Regions from separate parts of the Lysinibacillus sp. OF-1 genome, predicted to be linked through region 1. Evidence: a T-box and tRNA genes for the amino acid it is inferred to sense, from the RefSeq annotation. Region 1 holds a T-box; the other regions hold tRNA genes.
What was found. The T-box of region 1 lies ahead of leuS (leucine--tRNA ligase). A T-box ahead of a tRNA ligase gene usually reads a tRNA of that ligase, here a tRNA-Leu.
Positions count from the first base shown of each region.

Region 2: it has a tRNA-Leu gene. The T-box ahead of leuS (leucine--tRNA ligase) is inferred to sense a tRNA for this amino acid. The anticodon was not compared.
Region 3: it has a tRNA-Leu gene. The T-box ahead of leuS (leucine--tRNA ligase) is inferred to sense a tRNA for this amino acid. The anticodon was not compared.

Region 1 is NZ_CP102798.1:3,567,632-3,575,408, forward strand. Features, by position in the region: gene NV349_RS17370 (NupC/NupG family nucleoside CNT transporter) at 1-621, shown strand, start outside; gene leuS (leucine--tRNA ligase) at 762-3,179, opposite strand; T-box leader at 3,268-3,478, opposite strand; gene NV349_RS17380 (SulP family inorganic anion transporter) at 3,545-5,287, opposite strand; gene NV349_RS17385 (ArsR/SmtB family transcription factor) at 5,344-5,691, opposite strand; gene NV349_RS17390 (MDR family MFS transporter) at 5,838-7,016, opposite strand; gene NV349_RS17395 (tRNA modification radical SAM protein MnmL/YtqA) at 7,253-7,777, shown strand, end outside.
Region 2 is NZ_CP102798.1:114,638-122,414, reverse strand. Features, by position in the region: gene NV349_RS00630 (LytTR family DNA-binding domain-containing protein) at 1-450, shown strand, start outside; rRNA gene rrf (5S ribosomal RNA) at 681-796, opposite strand; rRNA gene NV349_RS00620 (23S ribosomal RNA) at 907-3,834, opposite strand; tRNA gene NV349_RS00615 (tRNA-Ala) at 3,924-3,999, opposite strand; tRNA gene NV349_RS00610 (tRNA-Ile) at 4,012-4,088, opposite strand; rRNA gene NV349_RS00605 (16S ribosomal RNA) at 4,183-5,734, opposite strand; tRNA gene NV349_RS00600 (tRNA-Ala) at 5,882-5,957, opposite strand; tRNA gene NV349_RS00595 (tRNA-Pro) at 5,974-6,050, opposite strand; tRNA gene NV349_RS00590 (tRNA-Arg) at 6,059-6,135, opposite strand; tRNA gene NV349_RS00585 (tRNA-Leu) at 6,144-6,232, opposite strand; tRNA gene NV349_RS00580 (tRNA-Gly) at 6,238-6,312, opposite strand; tRNA gene NV349_RS00575 (tRNA-Leu) at 6,348-6,432, opposite strand; tRNA gene NV349_RS00570 (tRNA-Lys) at 6,450-6,525, opposite strand; tRNA gene NV349_RS00565 (tRNA-Thr) at 6,534-6,609, opposite strand; tRNA gene NV349_RS00560 (tRNA-Val) at 6,613-6,688, opposite strand; rRNA gene rrf (5S ribosomal RNA) at 6,699-6,814, opposite strand; rRNA gene NV349_RS00550 (23S ribosomal RNA) at 6,925-7,777, opposite strand, start outside.
Region 3 is NZ_CP102798.1:4,224,866-4,232,642, reverse strand. Features, by position in the region: gene rsbW (anti-sigma B factor RsbW) at 1-127, shown strand, start outside; gene sigB (RNA polymerase sigma factor SigB) at 105-890, shown strand; gene NV349_RS20710 (Tex family protein) at 1,028-3,196, shown strand; gene NV349_RS20705 (SprT family protein) at 3,271-3,729, shown strand; tRNA gene NV349_RS20700 (tRNA-Asn) at 3,819-3,895, shown strand; tRNA gene NV349_RS20695 (tRNA-Glu) at 3,897-3,968, shown strand; tRNA gene NV349_RS20690 (tRNA-Asp) at 4,000-4,075, shown strand; tRNA gene NV349_RS20685 (tRNA-Gln) at 4,081-4,155, shown strand; tRNA gene NV349_RS20680 (tRNA-Lys) at 4,171-4,243, shown strand; tRNA gene NV349_RS20675 (tRNA-Leu) at 4,310-4,395, shown strand; tRNA gene NV349_RS20670 (tRNA-Arg) at 4,422-4,498, shown strand; tRNA gene NV349_RS20665 (tRNA-Gly) at 4,517-4,590, shown strand; rRNA gene NV349_RS20660 (16S ribosomal RNA) at 4,788-6,339, shown strand; rRNA gene NV349_RS20655 (23S ribosomal RNA) at 6,556-7,777, shown strand, end outside.

The DNA.
Region 1 (7,777 bases):
ATTGAACCAAAGTATGTCGTAACGGCGATTGTGTTAAACTTATTTGGTGGTTTTATAATTGTTTCCATCATTAATCCGTATACCGTAAAAGAAGAGGAAGATATCTTAACCATTGAAGATGAGCAGAAGCAAGCTTTCTTCCAAATGCTTGGTGAATATATTATGGATGGCTTTAAGGTAGCCATCATAGTTGGAGCCATGCTGATTGGTTTCGTAGCATTAATGGATTTAATCAATTCATTGTTTGATATGATTATCGGTGTTTCTTTCCAAGAAATATTAGGCTATATTTTTGCACCAATAGCTTTCCTAATGGGTATCCCATGGGCAGACGCTGTTTCAGCTGGTGGAATAATGGCCACTAAATTAGTAACGAATGAATTTGTTGCTATGATCAACCTTGGCGACGTCTCAGAGTCCATGAGTGAACGTACACTGGGCATTATTTCGGTATTCCTTGTATCCTTTGCCAACTTTTCATCCATCGGTATTATTTCCGGAGCAGTTAAAGGGTTAAATGAAAGACAGGGTAATGTCGTTGCTCGTTTTGGCTTAAAGTTATTGTACGGAGCCACACTTGTCAGTATCCTAACAGCTATTATTGTTGGATTGATTATTTAAACATCATCATTTGAGCTGCACTCCGATAGTTATGGAGTGTAGTTTTTTAAATTATCCACTATAAACTCTTCACGAAAAATAAAAAATGTACATCACTAAAATTTCATTTAGTAATGTACATTTTTATTATTTAGATCATTTTATTTAACGACAATATTGACAAGTTTGCTTGGAATAACGATAATTTTCACTAGGTTTTTTCCTGCCATATATTCTTGTACTTTTTCATCAGCAAGCGCTACTTTTTCGATATCCTCTTTTGAAGCATCTTTCGCTACGACGATTTTTGCACGGACTTTACCAGCCACTTGCACGGCAATCTCCACTTCATCATCCACAAGCTTCGTTTCATCGTATGTTGGCCATTGCTCGTAAGAAAGTGTTGAATCGTGGCCTAATAGCTGCCATAGCTCTTCTGCAATATGCGGCGCGATTGGTGCTAGCATTTTAACAAAGCCTTCCGCATACTCTGCTGGAATAACGTCAGCTTTATAGCAATCATTGATAAATACCATCATCTGTGAAATAGCTGTGTTAAAGCGGATACCTTCGTAATCCTCTGTCACTTTTTTCACTGTTTGGTGGTATGCTTTTTCAAGTGTTTGATCGTTAGACACTTGAATTTTTGATGAAATGGCACCATCTTCTTCATTAACAAATAGACGCCAAATACGATCTAAGAAACGACGTGCCCCATCTAAACCATTTGTTGACCATGCAACAGATGCCTCTAATGGTCCCATGAACATTTCATACAAACGTAATGTATCGGCACCATGTGATGAAATGATTTCATCTGGGTTTACAACATTACCTTTCGATTTAGACATTTTTTCATTACCTTCACCAAGAATCATACCTTGGTTAAATAATTTATGGAATGGCTCTTTCGTGTGAACAACACCTAGATCATAAAGAACTTTATGCCAGAAGCGAGCGTAAAGTAAGTGCAGTACTGCATGCTCCGCTCCTCCAATATAAATATCTACTGGTAACCAACGTTTTAGTAACTCTGGATCTGCAATCGCCTCTGTATTTGTAGGGTCGATATAGCGTAAGAAGTACCAGCTAGACCCAGCCCACTGTGGCATTGTATTTGTTTCACGGCGACCCTTTTTGCCTGTCTCTGGATCTACAACATTCACCCATTCAGCGATATTAGCTAATGGTGATTCACCAGTACCCGATGGACGGATATTATCTGTTTTTGGAAGCACTAATGGTAATTCTGATTCTGGAACAGGTGTGATCGTGCCATCTTCCCAATGAATCATTGGAATTGGTTCACCCCAGTAACGCTGACGTGAGAATAGCCAATCACGTAGTCGATAAGAAATTTTCTTCTCTCCAACGCCTTTTTGCTCTAACCATTCAATTGCTTTCGCAATGCCATCTTCTTTATTTAAACCATTAAGGAATTCAGAATTAATATGTTGACCATCACCTGTAAATGCTTCTTTGCTAATGTCCCCACCCTCAAGTACAGGAACGATGTCTAAACCAAATGCAGTCGCAAATTCATAGTCACGTTCATCATGTGCTGGCACCGCCATAATAGCACCTGTACCGTAAGACACTAACACATAGTCAGCAATCCAAATCGGCGCTTTTTTCCCGTTAATCGGATTCACGGCATAAGCACCTGTGAATACGCCTGTTTTTTCTTTTGCTAAATCTGTGCGCTCAAGATCCGATTTCATTTTCACTTTCTCTAAATATGCCTCAACAGCTTGACGTTGCTCAGCTGTCGTTATTTGTTCTACCAATTTATGTTCAGGCGCAAGTACACAATATGTAGCACCAAATAATGTATCTGGACGTGTTGTGAAGACCGTGAAGTTTTGATCTGAACCATCAATAGCAAATGTTACTTCTGCCCCTTCTGAACGACCAATCCAGTTGCGCTGCATATCTTTAATAGATTCTGGCCAATCAACTTCTTCTAGGTCATCGATTAAACGATCAGCATATGCAGTAATTTTAAGCATCCATTGTTTCATTGGTCGACGTTCTACTGGATGCCCACCACGCTCTGATTTTCCATCAATTACTTCTTCGTTAGCCAATACCGTACCAAGCGCTGGACACCAGTTAACAGCTACTTCATCCACATAGGCTAAACCTTTTTTATAAAGCTGGATAAAAATCCATTGTGTCCATTTATAATACTCTGGATCCGTCGTGTTAATTTCGCGATCCCAATCATAACTGAATCCTAGCTCTTGAATTTGGCGTTTAAAAGTTGCAATATTTTTAGCTGTAAATTCTGCTGGGTCATTTCCTGTATCGAGTGCATATTGCTCAGCTGGTAAACCAAAAGCATCCCAGCCCATTGGATGTAATACATTGTAGCCTTGCATACGTTTAAAGCGTGATAAAATATCTGTCGCTGTATATCCTTCTGGATGTCCTACATGCAGTCCAGCGCCAGATGGATATGGAAACATATCTAATGCAAAAAATTTAGGCTTCGCTGTTTCATTTTCAGTTTTGAATGTTTTGTTATTAGCCCAATATTGCTGCCACTTTTTTTCAATTTGTAGATGATTAAAACTCATTCTTTTTCCTCCTTCGATTGAATCATGTTGCTCTTCATCATAATTGACAAAATATTTAAAAAATAAAAAAACTCGTCCCTTTCTTTATAGAAGGGACGAGAGAATTTGTACTCCCGCGGTACCACCCAAATTAGTGATTACACTCGGCTCAAGCTTCCTTAACGCGGAAGAAACGACACACGCTGTTTCACGCGGGCAGACTCAGAAGGCGAGTTCAACTTGCTTTCTTACTAGCTCCCACCAGCCGCTAGCTCTCTAAAAAGAACGACAAATTTACTATTCCTCATCACAGTCTTTACATGATATTGCATTTATTCTAATGGAAAGTATTGAAAAGCACAAGCCTTTGTTTACAGACTAACCCATTACTGAAGAATTAATTCCTCTTCTTCCTTAGATTTTGATAAATCCTTACATTCATGAAAAGCAAAATGCTGGCATCCGATGCATTTCTTTGTGTCCAAATAGCCGAGAGCCTTAGTAATCGCTTCTCCAGTATGCTGATAAAAATGATGCGCTCCAATCTTATCGTAAATACCATTGTGCTGAAGAGCTATTTTTAAATCACCTTGCACACCTGTTACCAGAATTTTACCACCCTGTGCTGTAAAGTTTTCAATGATATTGCTAAAATATGCTTCACCAGTGGAATCCATAAAGGGCACTTTCCCCATTCGCAATATCAAAACTCTTGGTTGCTGATGCAAAGTGCTTTCAATTTTTTGTTCAAACATTTGAGCAGCTCCAAAGAACAATGGTCCTTCAATTGTATACATGTTAATTTGCGGACAATCATGCTGCTGGTGAACCACATGGGGCTGTACCTTCCCACTTTTGTTTGAATGGTCTGGGAGTACCTTTGTCACAACAAGCTTTTCACTCATGCGTTTTGCAAATAATAGCACAGCTAATACAAGCCCTACTTCCACTGCTAATGTGAGACTTGTAAACACCGTTAATAAAAAGGTAATCAATAACACTAGCGAGTCACCCGATTTTAATTTCACAATATGTGAGAAATGGTGTCGTTCGCTCATATTCCAGGCTACAACCATCAATACAGGAGCCATACTTGCTAATGGAATATGAGACGCATATGGTGCTAATAGCAATAATGTAACTAAAACAAATACTCCGTGTATGATACCTGACATAGGCGATACTGCACCTGTTTTAATATTAGTTGCAGTCCGTGCAATAGCACCTGTAGCTGGAATCCCCCCGAACAAAGGCGTCACGATATTAGCAATTCCTTGACCAATCAGCTCTCGATTACTGTTATGCTTACTATTCGTCATCCCATCTGCAACGACTGCCGATAGTAGTGACTCTATGCCCCCTAGCATGGCGATGACAAACGCTGGTCCAATAAGCAGTTGTAGGCGTTCAAAGGTGATATCAGGTATAGCAAAATGAGGCAATGAATTCGGAATTTGCCCATAAGCTGTCGCGATCGTAGCAACATGTCCTGTAAAGAGGAAAGTGGCCACAAGTGTAGAAACAACAATACCTGCTAATGCTCCAGGAACCTTTGGAAAAAACTTCGGCGTCATCAGTATTGTCACAAAACAGATAACAGCCGTCAAAATACTATACATATTGGTCGTTCCAAGCTGCTTCATAATTTCTTGTATATTGGCAATAAAATACTCATGTCTTTTAACATTTGTTAACCCTAAAAAGTTGGCAATTTGACCTGTAAAAATAATAACTGCTATACCTGCTGTAAAGCCAACTGTTACAGGGCGAGGAATAAATTTAATTAAAGATCCTAACTTAAAAATGCCCATTAAGCAAAGCATAATCCCAGCCATTAATCCTGCAAGTAATAAATCCTCATAGCCATAGGTAATGACAATTCCTAATAAAATCGGTACAAACGCCCCTGTTGGCCCACCAATTTGATATTTCGATCCACCAAAAAGAGAAATAAGAATACCCGCAATACAGGCGGTATAAATCCCATATTCGGGTTTCACCCCCGATGCAATGGCAAAAGACATGGCAAGTGGAATAGCGACGATCCCAACTATAATTCCGGATAATAGATCCTTCTTGACGTGATGAACAGAATACCCTTCAAAGCGTCCTGTAAACAGTGACTTCATAGATAAATCTTCCCTTCGAAATAATAAGCAAAGCATAATTTTTCAACTTCTTTGATTTACTTATTGCCTTCGTCACCTTCATTGCTCGTCATTTCCTCTAATCTCGAAATGGTGTTAACTAAATGGTTATTGAAAATATCCTTTGCCACCCCAAGTAATTCACCAATCATTGGATCACTTAAAGAATAGTAGACTTTTTTACCTTCCTTCACACCATAAACGATATTTTTGGCGCGTAATACACTTAATTGCTGAGAAACAGCAGAACCCTCTTTCTCTAAGCAATCTTGAATCTCATTGACACTTTTCTGACCTTCTACAAGGAGTTCCAGTATTCTAATGCGTAACGGATGTGCTAATGCTTTAAAAAAATCCGCCTTAAATTGTTGTAAACCCTCTTCCATAAAAAACACCCTCCACATTACTACATATTCAAATATTTGAATATGTATGATTGTAAGCCTGTATCGATTATTTTTCAATAGCTTCAATAAAAAAAGAGCAAAACCAAGTGCTGATCACTCGTTTTTGCTCTTTTCCTTGCCTACTATTAATCTGCAACGATATTATTCTTTTTTAAAGGATAATCATAAGTTAAACATGGAATAATAGCCAACAGCACAACTACCACTAAAGTTAATACAAGAGGTATCATGCCAAATTGATCCACCATTATCCCACCGAATAATGGCCCTATCATCCGACCACCTGTCGCTGCACTATTGATAATGCCCTGATAGAATCCTTGTCGACCTTTTGGTGCGAGTTGATTCGCGATGGTTGGTAATGCTGGGGTATAGAACATTTCACCAAACGTTAAAACAAGCATCGCGGCTCCAAACATTTTAAAATCACTTGCAAAGGCGATGATTCCAAACGATAGGGCAATCAGAATTACACCAAATACGAGCTGACGCTTTAAATTGTTTTCCCATCTTTTCACAAGCGGTGCAATGAGTGGCTGACCTACAACTATAAGCAAACCATTTATTGTCCAAAGTAAACTATATTGCTTTAACCCTAAGCCTAAATCTTGAGTATAGGATGAAATAGTAGCACTCCATTGAGAATATGCAAGCCAACATAACACTGAGGATGCGCTAATAATTAACAAAGCATAGAATGGTGCTTTGTTAACAATTCGTTTACTTTCACTGACGACATTTTTAGGGGCAATACTGCCTGCCTCTAAACGTTTAAATGTAAATAAAGCAATAAAAAAGAATAAAATATACATGCCTAAATTCACTTTAAAAACATAATCAAATTGATAATCAGCCACTATACCCGCAAGAGCAGGGCCAACTGCAACACCGACATTCTGTGCCAAATAGATCGCATTAAAGGCTTTTCGTCCGCCCTCAGGCCATGCAGCCCCTGCTAATGCGAACATACTTGGAAAAACGATGCCCCCACTAAAGCCTAGTATCGTTAAAAACCACACATAATGTGGCCAACCATGCCAAATTGTTAAGCCTATTAATGAAGCAATCGTTAGCAGGATGCCAAACATAATCGCCTTATAGCCACCGATTCTATCAAATAAGTAACCACCTAATAGATTGCCCAATACTCCAGCAGCAGAGTTGAGCATTAAGACAAAACCAGCCATCGCTAAAGTTTTCCCTAAATAATCATGCATATATATGGCATTTAAAGGCCATAAAAAAGAGTTACCTGTTGTGTTCACAAGCATTCCAATAAGTAAAAACCAAACACGTTTTGGCATATGATGACCTCCATTATTTCGCCTCTCTAAATAGCTAGTTTATGCTGAAAACCTTAAAAGCACAAGAAAAATAATTTTACCCTTTTTACAAGTATGCCATCATACTTTAACTAAGTTTTAAAAGTCTTTTTCTTGTTTTCATTACAATTTTTCTTCATTGATGTAACGATCAAGCCCTTCCCCCATGACGGAACGAAAAGCACATGATAGAATAAAGCGTTAGAGGAGTGAAATAAATGACAGAAACGAATTTTCCTTTTCCTTCAGAAGGAAAAAGGTATTATACATGGAATCGCTATTTACGTGATCAATTCGGACATAAAGTATTTAAAGTCGCATTAGACGCAGGCTTTGATTGTCCAAACCGTGATGGCACAGTCGCTTTTGGTGGCTGTACATTTTGCAGTGCTGCAGGCTCTGGTGATTTTGCCGGTAATAAGGTAGATCCAATCGATGTACAATTTGCTGAAATCCGAGACAAAATGCATCAGAAATGGAAGGACGGCAAATATATGGCGTACTTCCAAGCCTATACAAATACACATGCCCCACTGCCAGTTTTAAAGGAAAAATTTGAAGCTGCTTTAGCACAAGAAGGTGTTGTTGGTCTTTCCATTGCTACTCGCCCTGATTGTTTGCCAGATGATGTCGTGGAATACTTAGCAGAGTTAAACGAGCGTACGTATTTATGGATTGAGCTTGGTCTTCAAACCGTGCATGAAAAAACAGCGAATCTGATTAATCGTGCCCATGATTATGCA
Region 2 (7,777 bases), 1.3 Mb from region 1:
ATATTAGATAATTCTTTATTCAATACGCCCTATTATGGCATTGGCTATCCCATATCCATTCAAGATAAGCCAGCTGCATTAGTTGTTATCTTACCATCCACATTCACTATGAAAAAAGCAGAGCCATTCCAATTTTTAACGGGGAAACAAGAGGAGGAGTGGAATCCAGTAGCAATAAGTAAAATATCTCATATAGAAAGTCTGCAGAAAAAAACTTGGTTTTATGTAGATAAAGAACAGTTTAAAACGGGGATTACACTAAAAGAGCTGCAATTAAGGTTGCCACCATACTTTATTCGTATTCATAGATCCTATATTGTAAATATACATTTCATAAAAAAAATGGCCCGAGATCTAACATCAAATTTTATTATTACATTAACCGATGGAAGTGAATTGCCAGTGAGTCAATCCTATATCAATAATCTTCGAAGTGCTCTTGAATTTTAAGTGCGAAGACTGTCTTTTATCTGGATTTAACAATTATTTTTGTACCGAAAGCAAAGAATCACTCCTCTCTAGGGGATAATCATTGCTTACTTTGTTGCTATTTTCAGCAGATGTTCACATGTGATGAATCAAGCTAAATCATCAAGCGGATGTCACAGATTTGAGCTTGAAAAATCTAACTAGAAGAACCAAAAAAGACCAGAGAAATTATTCTCTGGTCTTTCACAATTGCCTAGCGACGTCCTACTCTCACAGGGGGAAGCCCCCAACTACCATCGGCGCTAAAGAGCTTAACTTCCGTGTTCGGTATGGGAACGGGTGTGACCTCTTTGCCATCATCACTAGACTATGGTCGACCTTCCATACACGGCATACTACTGTGTCTAGAAGCTCTCTTTTTTGAAAGAATTGTTCTTTCAAAACTGGATAAACGGTTCATTGAATGGTTCAAACATTTTGGTTAAGTCCTCGATCGATTAGTATTCGTCAGCTCCATGTGTCACCACACTTCCACCTCGAACCTATCTACCTCATCGTCTTTGAGGGATCTTACTTACTTGCGTAATGGGAAATCTCATCTTGAGGGGGGCTTCATGCTTAGATGCTTTCAGCACTTATCCCGTCCACACATAGCTACCCAGCGATGCCTTTGGCAAGACAACTGGTACACCAGCGGTGTGTCCATCCCGGTCCTCTCGTACTAAGGACAGCTCCTCTCAAATTTCCTACGCCCACGACGGATAGGGACCGAACTGTCTCACGACGTTCTGAACCCAGCTCGCGTACCGCTTTAATGGGCGAACAGCCCAACCCTTGGGACCGACTACAGCCCCAGGATGCGATGAGCCGACATCGAGGTGCCAAACCTCCCCGTCGATGTGGACTCTTGGGGGAGATAAGCCTGTTATCCCCGGGGTAGCTTTTATCCGTTGAGCGATGGCCCTTCCATGCGGAACCACCGGATCACTAAGCCCGTCTTTCGACCCTGCTCGACTTGTAGGTCTCGCAGTCAAGCTCCCTTGTGCCTTTACACTCTACGAATGATTTCCAACCATTCTGAGGGAACCTTTGGGCGCCTCCGTTACCTTTTAGGAGGCGACCGCCCCAGTCAAACTGTCCGCCTGACACTGTCTCCTGCCCCGCTAAGGGGCATGGGTTAGAATTTCAATACAACCAGGGTAGTATCCCACCGACGCCTCCTTCGAAGCTGGCGCTCCGAGATCTCTGGCTCCTACCTATCCTGTACAAGTTGTACCAAAATTCAATATCAGGCTACAGTAAAGCTCCACGGGGTCTTTCCGTCCTGTCGCGGGTAACCTGCATCTTCACAGGTACTATAATTTCACCGAGTCTCTCGTTGAGACAGTGCCCAGATCGTTACGCCTTTCGTGCGGGTCGGAACTTACCCGACAAGGAATTTCGCTACCTTAGGACCGTTATAGTTACGGCCGCCGTTTACTGGGGCTTCAATTCGCAGCTTCGCTTGCGCTAACCACTCCTCTTAACCTTCCAGCACCGGGCAGGCGTCAGCCCCTATACGTCACCTTACGGTTTTGCAGAGACCTGTGTTTTTGCTAAACAGTCGCCTGGGCCTATTCACTGCGGCTCTCATGCGCTTGCACGCTCAAGAGCACCCCTTCTCCCGAAGTTACGGGGTCATTTTGCCGAGTTCCTTAACGAGAGTTCTCTCGCACACCTTAGGATTCTCTCCTCGACTACCTGTGTCGGTTTGCGGTACGGGCACCTCTCACCTCGATAGAGGCTTTTCTTGGCAGTGTGAAATCAGGAACTTCGTCCATACGGACTCGCCATCACAGCTCAACGTTACAGTGTGCGGATTTGCCTACACACACGCCTTACTGCTTGGACGCGCATAACCAACAGCGCGCTTACCCTATCCTACTGCGTCCCCCCATTTCTCAAACGGTGAGGAGGTGGTACAGGAATATCAACCTGTTGTCCATCGCCTACGCCTATCGGCCTCGGCTTAGGTCCCGACTAACCCTGAGCGGACGAGCCTTCCTCAGGAAACCTTAGTCATACGGTGGACGGGATTCTCACCCGTCTTTCGCTACTCATACCGGCATTCTCACTTCTAAGCGCTCCACCAGTCCTTCCGGTCTGACTTCAACGCACTTAGAACGCTCTCCTACCACTGACATCGTAGATGTCAATCCACAGCTTCGGTGAATCGTTTAGCCCCGATACATTTTCGGCGCAGCGTCACTCGACCAGTGAGCTATTACGCACTCTTTAAATGATGGCTGCTTCTAAGCCAACATCCTGGTTGTCTGTGCAACGCCACATCCTTTTCCACTTAACGATTACTTTGGGACCTTAGCTGGTGGTCTGGGCTGTTTCCCTTTTGACTACGGATCTTATCACTCGCAGTCTGACTCCCGTGTATAAATATCTGGCATTCGGAGTTTGTCTGAATTCGGTAAACCGGGATGGCCCCCTAGTCCAAACAGTGCTCTACCTCCAGTATTCTCATCACGAGGCTAGCCCTAAAGCTATTTCGGAGAGAACCAGCTATCTCCAAGTTCGATTGGAATTTCTCCGCTACCCACACCTCATCCCCGCACTTTTCAACGTGCGTGGGTTCGGGCCTCCAGTAAGTGTTACCTTACCTTCACCCTGGACATGGGTAGATCACCTGGTTTCGGGTCTACGACCACGTACTATTTCGCCCTATTCAGACTCGCTTTCGCTGCGGCTCCGCCTTCTAAAGCTTAACCTCGCACGTAATCGTAACTCGCCGGTTCATTCTACAAAAGGCACGCTATCACCCATTAACGGGCTCTAACTACTTGTAGGCACACGGTTTCAGGATCTCTTTCACTCCCCTTCCGGGGTGCTTTTCACCTTTCCCTCACGGTACTGGTTCACTATCGGTCACTAGGTAGTATTTAGCCTTGGGAGATGGTCCTCCCGGATTCCGACGGAATTTCACGTGTTCCGCCGTACTCAGGATCCACTCAGGAGAGAACGAACTTTCGACTACAGGGCTTTTACCTGCTCTGGCGGACCTTTCCAAGTCGCTTCATCTAACTCGCTCTTTTGTAACTCCGTATTGAGTGTCCTACAACCCCAAGAGGCAAGCCTCTTGGTTTGGGCTCTTCCCGTTTCGCTCGCCGCTACTCAGGGAATCGATTTTTCTTTCTCTTCCTCCAGGTACTTAGATGTTTCAGTTCCCTGGGTCTGCCTTCAAGACGCTATGTATTCACGTCAAGATACTACGCGATTAAACGTAGTGGGTTCCCCCATTCGGAAATCTCCGGATCAAAGCTCACTTACAGCTCCCCGAAGCATATCGGTGTTAGTGCCGTCCTTCTTCGGCTCCTAGTGCCAAGGCATTCGCCGTGCGCCCTTAATAACTTAACCAAGTTATTAAGCCTATAAAAAAACTTAAAAAATAAATGTGTTTGTTACAATTTCAATGTCGTTTTATCCAGTTTTCAAAGAACAAAGATTGGTGGAGCCTAGCGGGATCGAACCGCTGACCTCCTGCGTGCAAGGCAGGCGCTCTCCCAGCTGAGCTAAGGCCCCAAGAGGTATATATGGTGGGCCTAAATGGACTCGAACCATCGACCTCACGCTTATCAGGCGTGCGCTCTAACCAGCTGAGCTATAGGCCCTCTTGGAAGTTTTATATTATTTAATAAACCTTCAAAACTGAACGCAAAACGTAATCTTACAAACCCTAGGTTTGTATTCCGAAATAATCCTTAGAAAGGAGGTGATCCAGCCGCACCTTCCGATACGGCTACCTTGTTACGACTTCACCCCAATCATCTATCCCACCTTCGGCGGCTGGCTCCAAAAGGTTACCTCACCGACTTCGGGTGTTACAAACTCTCGTGGTGTGACGGGCGGTGTGTACAAGGCCCGGGAACGTATTCACCGCGGCATGCTGATCCGCGATTACTAGCGATTCCGGCTTCATGTAGGCGAGTTGCAGCCTACAATCCGAACTGAGAACGACTTTATCGGATTAGCTCCCTCTCGCGAGTTGGCAACCGTTTGTATCGTCCATTGTAGCACGTGTGTAGCCCAGGTCATAAGGGGCATGATGATTTGACGTCATCCCCACCTTCCTCCGGTTTGTCACCGGCAGTCACCTTAGAGTGCCCAACTAAATGATGGCAACTAAGATCAAGGGTTGCGCTCGTTGCGGGACTTAACCCAACATCTCACGACACGAGCTGACGACAACCATGCACCACCTGTCACCGTTGCCCCCGAAGGGGAAACTATATCTCTACAGTGGTCAACGGGATGTCAAGACCTGGTAAGGTTCTTCGCGTTGCTTCGAATTAAACCACATGCTCCACCGCTTGTGCGGGCCCCCGTCAATTCCTTTGAGTTTCAGTCTTGCGACCGTACTCCCCAGGCGGAGTGCTTAATGCGTTAGCTGCAGCACTAAGGGGCGGAAACCCCCTAACACTTAGCACTCATCGTTTACGGCGTGGACTACCAGGGTATCTAATCCTGTTTGCTCCCCACGCTTTCGCGCCTCAGTGTCAGTTACAGACCAGATAGTCGCCTTCGCCACTGGTGTTCCTCCAAATCTCTACGCATTTCACCGCTACACTTGGAATTCCACTATCCTCTTCTGCACTCAAGTCTCCCAGTTTCCAATGACCCTCCACGGTTGAGCCGTGGGCTTTCACATCAGACTTAAGAAACCACCTGCGCGCGCTTTACGCCCAATAATTCCGGACAACGCTTGCCACCTACGTATTACCGCGGCTGCTGGCACGTAGTTAGCCGTGGCTTTCTAATAAGGTACCGTCAAGGTACAGCCAGTTACTACTGTACTTGTTCTTCCCTTACAACAGAGTTTTACGAACCGAAATCCTTCTTCACTCACGCGGCGTTGCTCCATCAGGCTTTCGCCCATTGTGGAAGATTCCCTACTGCTGCCTCCCGTAGGAGTCTGGGCCGTGTCTCAGTCCCAGTGTGGCCGATCACCCTCTCAGGTCGGCTACGCATCGTCGCCTTGGTGAGCCGTTACCTCACCAACTAGCTAATGCGCCGCGGGCCCATCCTATAGCGACAGCCGAAACCGTCTTTCAGTGTTTCACCATGAGGTGAAACAGATTATTCGGTATTAGCCCCGGTTTCCCGGAGTTATCCCAAACTATAAGGTAGGTTGCCCACGTGTTACTCACCCGTCCGCCGCTAACGTCGAAGGAGCAAGCTCCTTCTCTGTTCGCTCGACTTGCATGTATTAGGCACGCCGCCAGCGTTCGTCCTGAGCCAGGATCAAACTCTCCATAAAAGAAATTTGAATAGCTCAAATTGTTTTGCTGGCATCAATTTTGATGTCCAAAATTTTGTTTTGTTCACTAACCGAAGTTAGTTACTGAAAACTTTATTGATTACGTTTTGCTTGTTCAGTTTTCAAGGTTCATTTAATAAATCGAATTGGTGGAGCCTAGCGGGATCGAACCGCTGACCTCCTGCGTGCAAGGCAGGCGCTCTCCCAGCTGAGCTAAGGCCCCATATATTTTTAGGAAATGGTCGGGAAGACAGGATTCGAACCTGCGACCCCTTGGTCCCAAACCAAGTGCTCTACCAAGCTGAGCTACTTCCCGTTCTTTTTTGGCGCGCCCGACAGGAGTCGAACCCATAACCTTCTGATCCGTAGTCAGACGCTCTATCCAATTGAGCTACGGGCGCATTAAAAATGGTGCCGAGGACCGGAATCGAACCGGTACGGTAGTCACCTACCGCAGGATTTTAAGTCCTGTGCGTCTGCCAGTTCCGCCACCCCGGCACATTTGGAGCGGAAGACGAGGTTCGAACTCGCGACCCCCACCTTGGCAAGGTGGTGTTCTACCACTGAACTACTTCCGCATGTGCATAAGTTTTTTTATCTGGCAATGAAATAATGGTGCGGGTGAAGGGAGTCGAACCCCCACGCCTTGCGGCGCTAGATCCTAAGTCTAGTGCGTCTGCCAATTCCGCCACACCCGCTTATTATTATTTAAAAATGGTGAGCCATGAAGGACTCGAACCTTCGACCCTCTGATTAAAAGTCAGATGCTCTACCAACTGAGCTAATGGCTCTAAAAAAATGGTGCCGGCTATAGGAATCGAACCCACGACCTACTGATTACAAGTCAGTTGCTCTACCTGCTGAGCTAAACCGGCATATGGTGGAGGATGACGGGCTCGAACCGCCGACCCTCTGCTTGTAAGGCAGATGCTCTCCCAGCTGAGCTAATCCTCCTGGGTATTATGCCTAGCGACGTCCTACTCTCACAGGGGGAAGCCCCCAACTACCATCGGCGCTAAAGAGCTTAACTTCCGTGTTCGGTATGGGAACGGGTGTGACCTCTTTGCCATCATCACTAGACTATGGTCGACCTTCCATACACGGCATACTACTGTGTCTAGAAGCTCTCTTTTTTGAAAGAATTGTTCTTTCAAAACTGGATAAACGGTTCATTGAATGGTTCAAACATTTTGGTTAAGTCCTCGATCGATTAGTATTCGTCAGCTCCATGTGTCACCACACTTCCACCTCGAACCTATCTACCTCATCGTCTTTGAGGGATCTTACTTACTTGCGTAATGGGAAATCTCATCTTGAGGGGGGCTTCATGCTTAGATGCTTTCAGCACTTATCCCGTCCACACATAGCTACCCAGCGATGCCTTTGGCAAGACAACTGGTACACCAGCGGTGTGTCCATCCCGGTCCTCTCGTACTAAGGACAGCTCCTCTCAAATTTCCTACGCCCACGACGGATAGGGACCGAACTGTCTCACGACGTTCTGAACCCAGCTCGCGTACCGCTTTAATGGGCGAACAGCCCAACCCTTGGGACCGACTACAGCCCCAGGATGCGATGAGCCGACATCGAGGTGCCAAACCTCCCCGTCGATGTGGACTCTTGGGGGAGATAAGCCTGTTATCCCCGGGGTAGCTTTTATCCGTTGAGCGATGGCCCTTCCATGCGGAACCACCGGATCACTAAGCCCGTCTTTCGACCCTGCTCGACTTGTAGGTCTCGCAGTCAAGCTCCCTTGTGCCTTTACACTCTACGAATGATTTCCAACCATTCTGAGGGAACCTTTGGGCGCCTCCGTTACCTTTTAGGAGGCGACCGCCCCAGTCAAACTGTCCGCCTGACACTGTCTCCTGCCCCGCTAAGGGGCATGGGTTAGAATTTCAATACAACCAGGGTAGTATCCCACCGACGCCTCCTTCGAAGCTGGCGCTCCGAGATCTCTGGCTCCTACCTATCCTGTACAAGTTGTACCAAAATTCAATATCAGGCTACAGTAAAGCTCCACGGGGTCTTTCCGTCCTGTCG
Region 3 (7,777 bases), 660 kb from region 1:
ACTTTATTTAATGGAAACTTTGATGGATGAGGTGATGATCAATAACGATGGTGGCGTAACTGTCTTCATGACAAAGTATGTCGCTAGAGAGCAGGTGGAAAAAAATGTCGAAAGAATCACTACATAAATCTTCATCCAAGGAAGATATACTAAAGTGGATTGAATTGTACCAGTCAACGGAGGATGATGAAGCGCAAACAAAATTAGTGATTCATTATCGATATCTAGTTGAGTCAATAGCTCGTAAATATTCGAATGGTAAATCTTATTATGATGATATTGTTCAAGTAGGGATGCTGGGATTGTTAGGTGCAATCAGACGTTTTGATCCGAATGTTGGTCGTAGTTTTGAAGCATTTGCTGTGCCAACGATTGTTGGAGAAATCAAGCGTTTTTTACGTGATAAAACATGGGATGTTCATGTGCCTAGACGAATAAAAGAATTAGGACCGAGAATCAAATCAACAGTGGAGGCGCTGACGATTGAATTGCAGCGTTCTCCTTCTATTCAAGATATTGCTGAGCGATTAGAAGTAGCCGAAGAAGAGGTATTGGAAGCGATGGAAATGAGCCGTAGCTATCAGGCTCTTTCTATGGATCATTCGATAGAGTCAGATTCAGATGGCAGTACAGTCACCTTATTTGATATTTTGGGTAGGGAAGACGATGGTTATGAAATGACTAATAAACGCATGATTGTTTCAGAGGCGCTTGTTGTGTTAAATGAAAGGGAAAAACAAATTATTCAGCTTACATATTTAGAGCAACTTAGTCAAAAAGAAGCTGGAGAACGATTAGGAATTTCTCAAATGCATGTATCTCGAATACAAAGGAAAGCAATAAAGAAATTACAAGAGGCTATTCTAGCAAGTGGCGGTGTTTCGCTCTAATCTTTCTTTGGGTGTTTTATGTGTTAAACACTTATAAATGGATGAAGATAGTCTACTCATATTCGTCTGAGTAGACTATCTTTTTGCATTTTTAGTAAAGTGTAATGGTAAAATGAAAAGAAAAAGGTAGTGATGATGTGGAACAAAAGCAAATGTTACAGCTCATTGCAAAGGATGTTGTAGTCAAACCAGGGCAAGTAGATGCTGTTATTAAGTTATTAGAAGAGGGAAATACGGTACCATTTATTGCACGTTATCGAAAGGAAGCAACGGGCTCTCTCGACGAGGTGCAAATTAAAGCTGTGGAGGATCGTTATCACTACATACAGCAACTTGAACAACGGAAAGAAGAGGTTATTCGATTAATCCGAGAGCAAGAAAAACTTACACCAGAATTAGAAAAAGCCATACTTGCTGCAACCGTCTTACAGCGGGTAGAGGATTTATATAGACCTTACAAGCAAAAAAGACGTACAAAGGCGACGATTGCCAAAGAAAAAGGATTAGAACCTCTTGCAGAACTTCTCTTGGCGTTTAGTAATGACGCATTAGAGCAGCTAGCAGTTGGTTTTGTGGATAATGAACAGGTTGCCAATACAGAAGAAGCACTAATGGGCGCACGAGATATTTTAGCAGAACGTTTTGCAGATGATGCTGCGATTCGTGAAAAAATCCGCGCCTATTCATGGAAAGATGGAGTCCTTGTAACGACTGTAAAAAATGCTGAGATTGATGAAAAAAATGTTTTTGAAATGTATTACGAGTATGAAGAACCTGTTAATCGCATCGTTCCGCATCGCATCTTAGCGATCAACCGTGGAGAAAAAGAGGAAGTTTTAAAAGTTTCAATCCAAGTGCCAGTAGACAGAGTTTTGATGATTATGTGGAAGGAATGGATACCTGCAATTGGCTCATCCCCTGCAATTGCAGAAGTAAAACTGGCAATTGAAGATTCGTACAAACGTTTAATTCAGCCTTCGATTGAAAGAGAATTACGAAACGAATTGACAGAGAAAGCTGAAACACAAGCAATTCATATTTTCTCTGAGAATTTACGTAATTTATTACTGCAGCCACCTATGAAAGGCAAATATGTATTGGGGGTTGACCCAGCTTACCGCACAGGTTGTAAGTTAGCAGTTGTAGATGAAACGGGGAAAATGTTAGAGGTTACAGCTATTTATCCACATCCTCCTAAACCAGATGTAGCAAAAGCGAAAGCTACTGTGAAAGGAATTTTAGTAAAATATCCAATAAGCATAATTGCAATTGGTAATGGTACAGCATCGCGTGAAACAGAACAATTTATTGCAGATGTACTAAATGAACTTACTACTGATGTTGCGTATGTTATTGTCAACGAAGCGGGAGCATCTGTTTATTCAGCATCAGATATTGCACGGGCTGAATTTCCCGATTTACAGGTTGAGCAGCGTAGTGCTGTGTCCATTGCACGCCGTTTACAAGATCCTTTATCGGAGTTAGTGAAAATTGAACCTAAAGCGGTTGGTGTAGGTCAGTATCAGCATGATGTTTCTCAAAAAAAATTAAATGAATCACTAACTTTTATAGTAGAAACTGCTGTTAACAAAGTAGGGGTTGATGTAAACACGGCTTCTTCTTCACTCTTACAATACGTTTCTGGTTTATCCAAAACAGTTGCAGAGAACATCGTGAAGATGCGAGAAGAAAATGGTCAATTTTCTACACGTGCACAATTAAAGAAGATTCCAAGGCTAGGTGCTAAAACGTATGAACAAGCTATCGGTTTCTTACGTGTCCCAGAAGCAAAAAATCCGTTCGATGCTACAGGTATTCATCCAGAGAGCTATGATTTAGCTGAACAAATATTAGTAGAAGCTCAAATTGATAAAAAAGAGCTAGGGACGCCGAAAGCCGAAGAAGCTATTGCAGCTCTAGATATTCAAAATTTAAGTAGCGTGCTTGGCATAGGTGTTGTGACTATTCAAGATATTGTGGATACTTTAATGAAACCAAGTCGTGACCCACGTGATGCTTTCCCACAGCCTTTGCTTAAAACAGATGTATTAAAAATGGAAGATTTAAAAGTAGGTATGGAATTGCAGGGCACAGTGAGAAATGTGGTGGACTTTGGAGCGTTTGTTGATATTGGCGTAAAGCAAGACGGGTTGGTGCATATATCTAAATTACAAAACAAACGCATTAAACATCCGTTAGAAGTTGTTGCACTAGGTGATATTGTCACAGTATGGGTAGAACAAATAGATGTCAATAAAGGGCGTATTTCTTTAACAATGCTTCCGCCTAAAAATCAAACATTATAATTTAAGTAATAAATATTTACCACACTGTCTATACTACACAGTGTGGTATTCTTGTTGTTAGAGGTGATTAATATATGAACAATGAGGAGTTACAACAACTTGTTCACAGCTTATCCTTGGAAAGCTTTCAAAAACCTTTTCAGCATCAGGCTTACTTTAATGCTAGATTACGTTCAACTGGTGGACGATATCTTTTACAATCTCATAATATTGAGATAAACCCGAAAGCCTATGAGTTATATGGCTATAGAGAGATTGAAGGTATTGTACTCCATGAATTATGTCATTATCATTTACATATTGAAGGTAAAGGGTATCAACATCGAGATAAAGATTTTCGAGAGCTATTAAGAAAAGTAAATGCACCTCGATTTTGCTCAGTTTTACAACCCCCTAAAGCTACAACTAAAAGACATCATCGTCATACTTATACTTGTGTCAATTGCCAACAACTATATGTACGGAAAATAAAAATGAATGTTGAGAAGTATTGCTGTAGTAAGTGTTTGGGTAGGCTAATACTAGTGGAATAAAAAATCATAAAAAAATAGTTGACGTTTTGTTGAGTTGTCCCTATAATAGTAAAAGTCGACAAGATAACGACGACAGCAAAACATAGTATTCCGAAGTAGCTCAGTTGGTAGTAGCACCTGACTGTTAATCAGGTTGTCGCAGGTTCGAGTCCTGCCTTCGGAGCCATGGCCCCTTGGTCAAGTGGTTAAGACACCGCCCTTTCACGGCGGTAACACGGGTTCGAATCCCGTAGGGGTCATTTCTTCATAATTTAATTAATACTATTTATTGGTCCCGTGGTGTAGCGGTTAACATGCCTGCCTGTCACGCAGGAGATCGCCGGTTCGATCCCGGTCGGGACCGCCACTTTTTGGGGTATAGCCAAGCGGTAAGGCAACGGATTTTGATTCCGTCATGCCTAGGTTCGAATCCTAGTACCCCAGCCATTCATTTCTTAATTTGAGCCATTAGCTCAGTTGGTAGAGCATCTGACTTTTAATCAGAGGGTCGAAGGTTCGAGTCCTTCATGGCTCATCTTTTTAGGAAAAAACATTGACTTCTCAGTTCCTTGTAGTATAATGAGAAAGTTACTGATTGAATGCGGTCGTGGCGGAACGGCAGACGCGCTAGGTTGAGGGCCTAGTGGGGGCAACCCCGTGGAGGTTCAAGTCCTCTCGGCCGCACCAAGTCAATTAATTTTATATTCTTATATGCGCCCGTAGCTCAATTGGATAGAGCGTCTGACTACGGATCAGAAGGTTGTGGGTTCGACTCCTGCCGGGCGCGCCAATTTATAAATCATATTATGCGGGTGTAGTTTAATGGTAAAACCTCAGCCTTCCAAGCTGATGTCGTGAGTTCGATTCTCATCACCCGCTCCAAAAAAGTGTTGACAACTTTCCGGTTGTCTGATAGACTAAAGAAGTTGTCCGAAGAGACAATGATATGAACCTTGAAAACTGAACAAGCAAAACGTAATCAATAAAGTTTTCAGTAACTAGCTTTGGTTAGTGAACGAAACAAAATTTTGGACATCAAAATTGATGCCAGCAAAACAATTTGAGCTATTCAAATTTCTTTTATGGAGAGTTTGATCCTGGCTCAGGACGAACGCTGGCGGCGTGCCTAATACATGCAAGTCGAGCGAACAGAGAAGGAGCTTGCTCCTTCGACGTTAGCGGCGGACGGGTGAGTAACACGTGGGCAACCTACCTTATAGTTTGGGATAACTCCGGGAAACCGGGGCTAATACCGAATAATCTGTTTCACCTCATGGTGAAACACTGAAAGACGGTTTCGGCTGTCGCTATAGGATGGGCCCGCGGCGCATTAGCTAGTTGGTGAGGTAACGGCTCACCAAGGCGACGATGCGTAGCCGACCTGAGAGGGTGATCGGCCACACTGGGACTGAGACACGGCCCAGACTCCTACGGGAGGCAGCAGTAGGGAATCTTCCACAATGGGCGAAAGCCTGATGGAGCAACGCCGCGTGAGTGAAGAAGGATTTCGGTTCGTAAAACTCTGTTGTAAGGGAAGAACAAGTACAGTAGTAACTGGCTGTACCTTGACGGTACCTTATTAGAAAGCCACGGCTAACTACGTGCCAGCAGCCGCGGTAATACGTAGGTGGCAAGCGTTGTCCGGAATTATTGGGCGTAAAGCGCGCGCAGGTGGTTTCTTAAGTCTGATGTGAAAGCCCACGGCTCAACCGTGGAGGGTCATTGGAAACTGGGAGACTTGAGTGCAGAAGAGGATAGTGGAATTCCAAGTGTAGCGGTGAAATGCGTAGAGATTTGGAGGAACACCAGTGGCGAAGGCGACTATCTGGTCTGTAACTGACACTGAGGCGCGAAAGCGTGGGGAGCAAACAGGATTAGATACCCTGGTAGTCCACGCCGTAAACGATGAGTGCTAAGTGTTAGGGGGTTTCCGCCCCTTAGTGCTGCAGCTAACGCATTAAGCACTCCGCCTGGGGAGTACGGTCGCAAGACTGAAACTCAAAGGAATTGACGGGGGCCCGCACAAGCGGTGGAGCATGTGGTTTAATTCGAAGCAACGCGAAGAACCTTACCAGGTCTTGACATCCCGTTGACCACTGTAGAGATATAGTTTCCCCTTCGGGGGCAACGGTGACAGGTGGTGCATGGTTGTCGTCAGCTCGTGTCGTGAGATGTTGGGTTAAGTCCCGCAACGAGCGCAACCCTTGATCTTAGTTGCCATCATTTAGTTGGGCACTCTAAGGTGACTGCCGGTGACAAACCGGAGGAAGGTGGGGATGACGTCAAATCATCATGCCCCTTATGACCTGGGCTACACACGTGCTACAATGGACGATACAAACGGTTGCCAACTCGCGAGAGGGAGCTAATCCGATAAAGTCGTTCTCAGTTCGGATTGTAGGCTGCAACTCGCCTACATGAAGCCGGAATCGCTAGTAATCGCGGATCAGCATGCCGCGGTGAATACGTTCCCGGGCCTTGTACACACCGCCCGTCACACCACGAGAGTTTGTAACACCCGAAGTCGGTGAGGTAACCTTTTGGAGCCAGCCGCCGAAGGTGGGATAGATGATTGGGGTGAAGTCGTAACAAGGTAGCCGTATCGGAAGGTGCGGCTGGATCACCTCCTTTCTAAGGATTATTTCGGAATACAAACCTAGGGTTTGTAAGATTACGTTTTGCGTTCAGTTTTGAAGGTTCATTCTTCTGAATGAAAATCTTCAAAACTTGTTCTTTGAAAACTGGATAAAACGACATTGAAATTGTAACAAACACATTTATTTTTTTAAGTTTTTTATAGGCTTAATAACATTAAGAGGTTTCCGATATTTTTATTGAAAGCCGTTAGGTTAAGTTATTAAGGGCGCACGGCGAATGCCTTGGCACTAGGAGCCGAAGAAGGACGGCACTAACACCGATATGCTTCGGGGAGCTGTAAGTGAGCTTTGATCCGGAGATTTCCGAATGGGGGAACCCACTACGTTTAATCGCGTAGTATCTTGACGTGAATACATAGCGTCTTGAAGGCAGACCCAGGGAACTGAAACATCTAAGTACCTGGAGGAAGAGAAAGAAAAATCGATTCCCTGAGTAGCGGCGAGCGAAACGGGAAGAGCCCAAACCAAGAGGCTTGCCTCTTGGGGTTGTAGGACACTCAATACGGAGTTACAAAAGAGCGAGTTAGATGAAGCGACTTGGAAAGGTCCGCCAGAGCAGGTAAAAGCCCTGTAGTCGAAAGTTCGTTCTCTCCTGAGTGGATCCTGAGTACGGCGGAACACGTGAAATTCCGTCGGAATCCGGGAGGACCATCTCCCAAGGCTAAATACTACCTAGTGACCGATAGTGAACCAGTACCGTGAGGGAAAGGTGAAAAGCACCCCGGAAGGGGAGTGAAAGAGATCCTGAAACCGTGTGCCTACAAGTAGTTAGAGCCCGTTAATGGGTGATAGCGTGCCTTTTGTAGAATGAACCGGCGAGTTACGATTACGTGCGAGGTTAAGCTTTAGAAGGCGGAGCCGCAGCGAAAGCGAGTCTGAATAGGGCGAAATAGTACGTGGTCGTAGACCCGAAACCAGGTGATCTACCCATGTCCAGGGTGAAGGTAAGGTAACACTTACTGGAGGCCCGAACCCACGCACGTTGAAAAGTGCGGGGATGAGGTGTGGGTAGCGGAGAAATTCCAATCGAACTTGGAGATAGCTGGTTCTCTCCGAAATAGCTTTAGGGCTAGCCTCGTGATGAGAATACTGGAGGTAGAGCACTGTTTGGACTAGGGGGCCATCCCGGTTTACCGAATTCAGACAAACTCCGAATGCCAGATATTTATACACGGGAGTCAGACTGCGAGTGATAAGATCCGTAGTCAAAAGGGAAACAGCCCAGACCACCAGCTAAGGTCCCAAAGTAATCGTTAAGTGGAAAAGGATGTGGCGTTGCACAGACAACCAGGATGTTGGCTTAGAAGCAGCCATCATTTAAAGAGTGCGTAATAGCTCACTGGTCGAGTGACGCTGCGCCGAAAATGTATCGGGGCTAAACGATTCACCGAAGCTGTGGATTGACATCTACG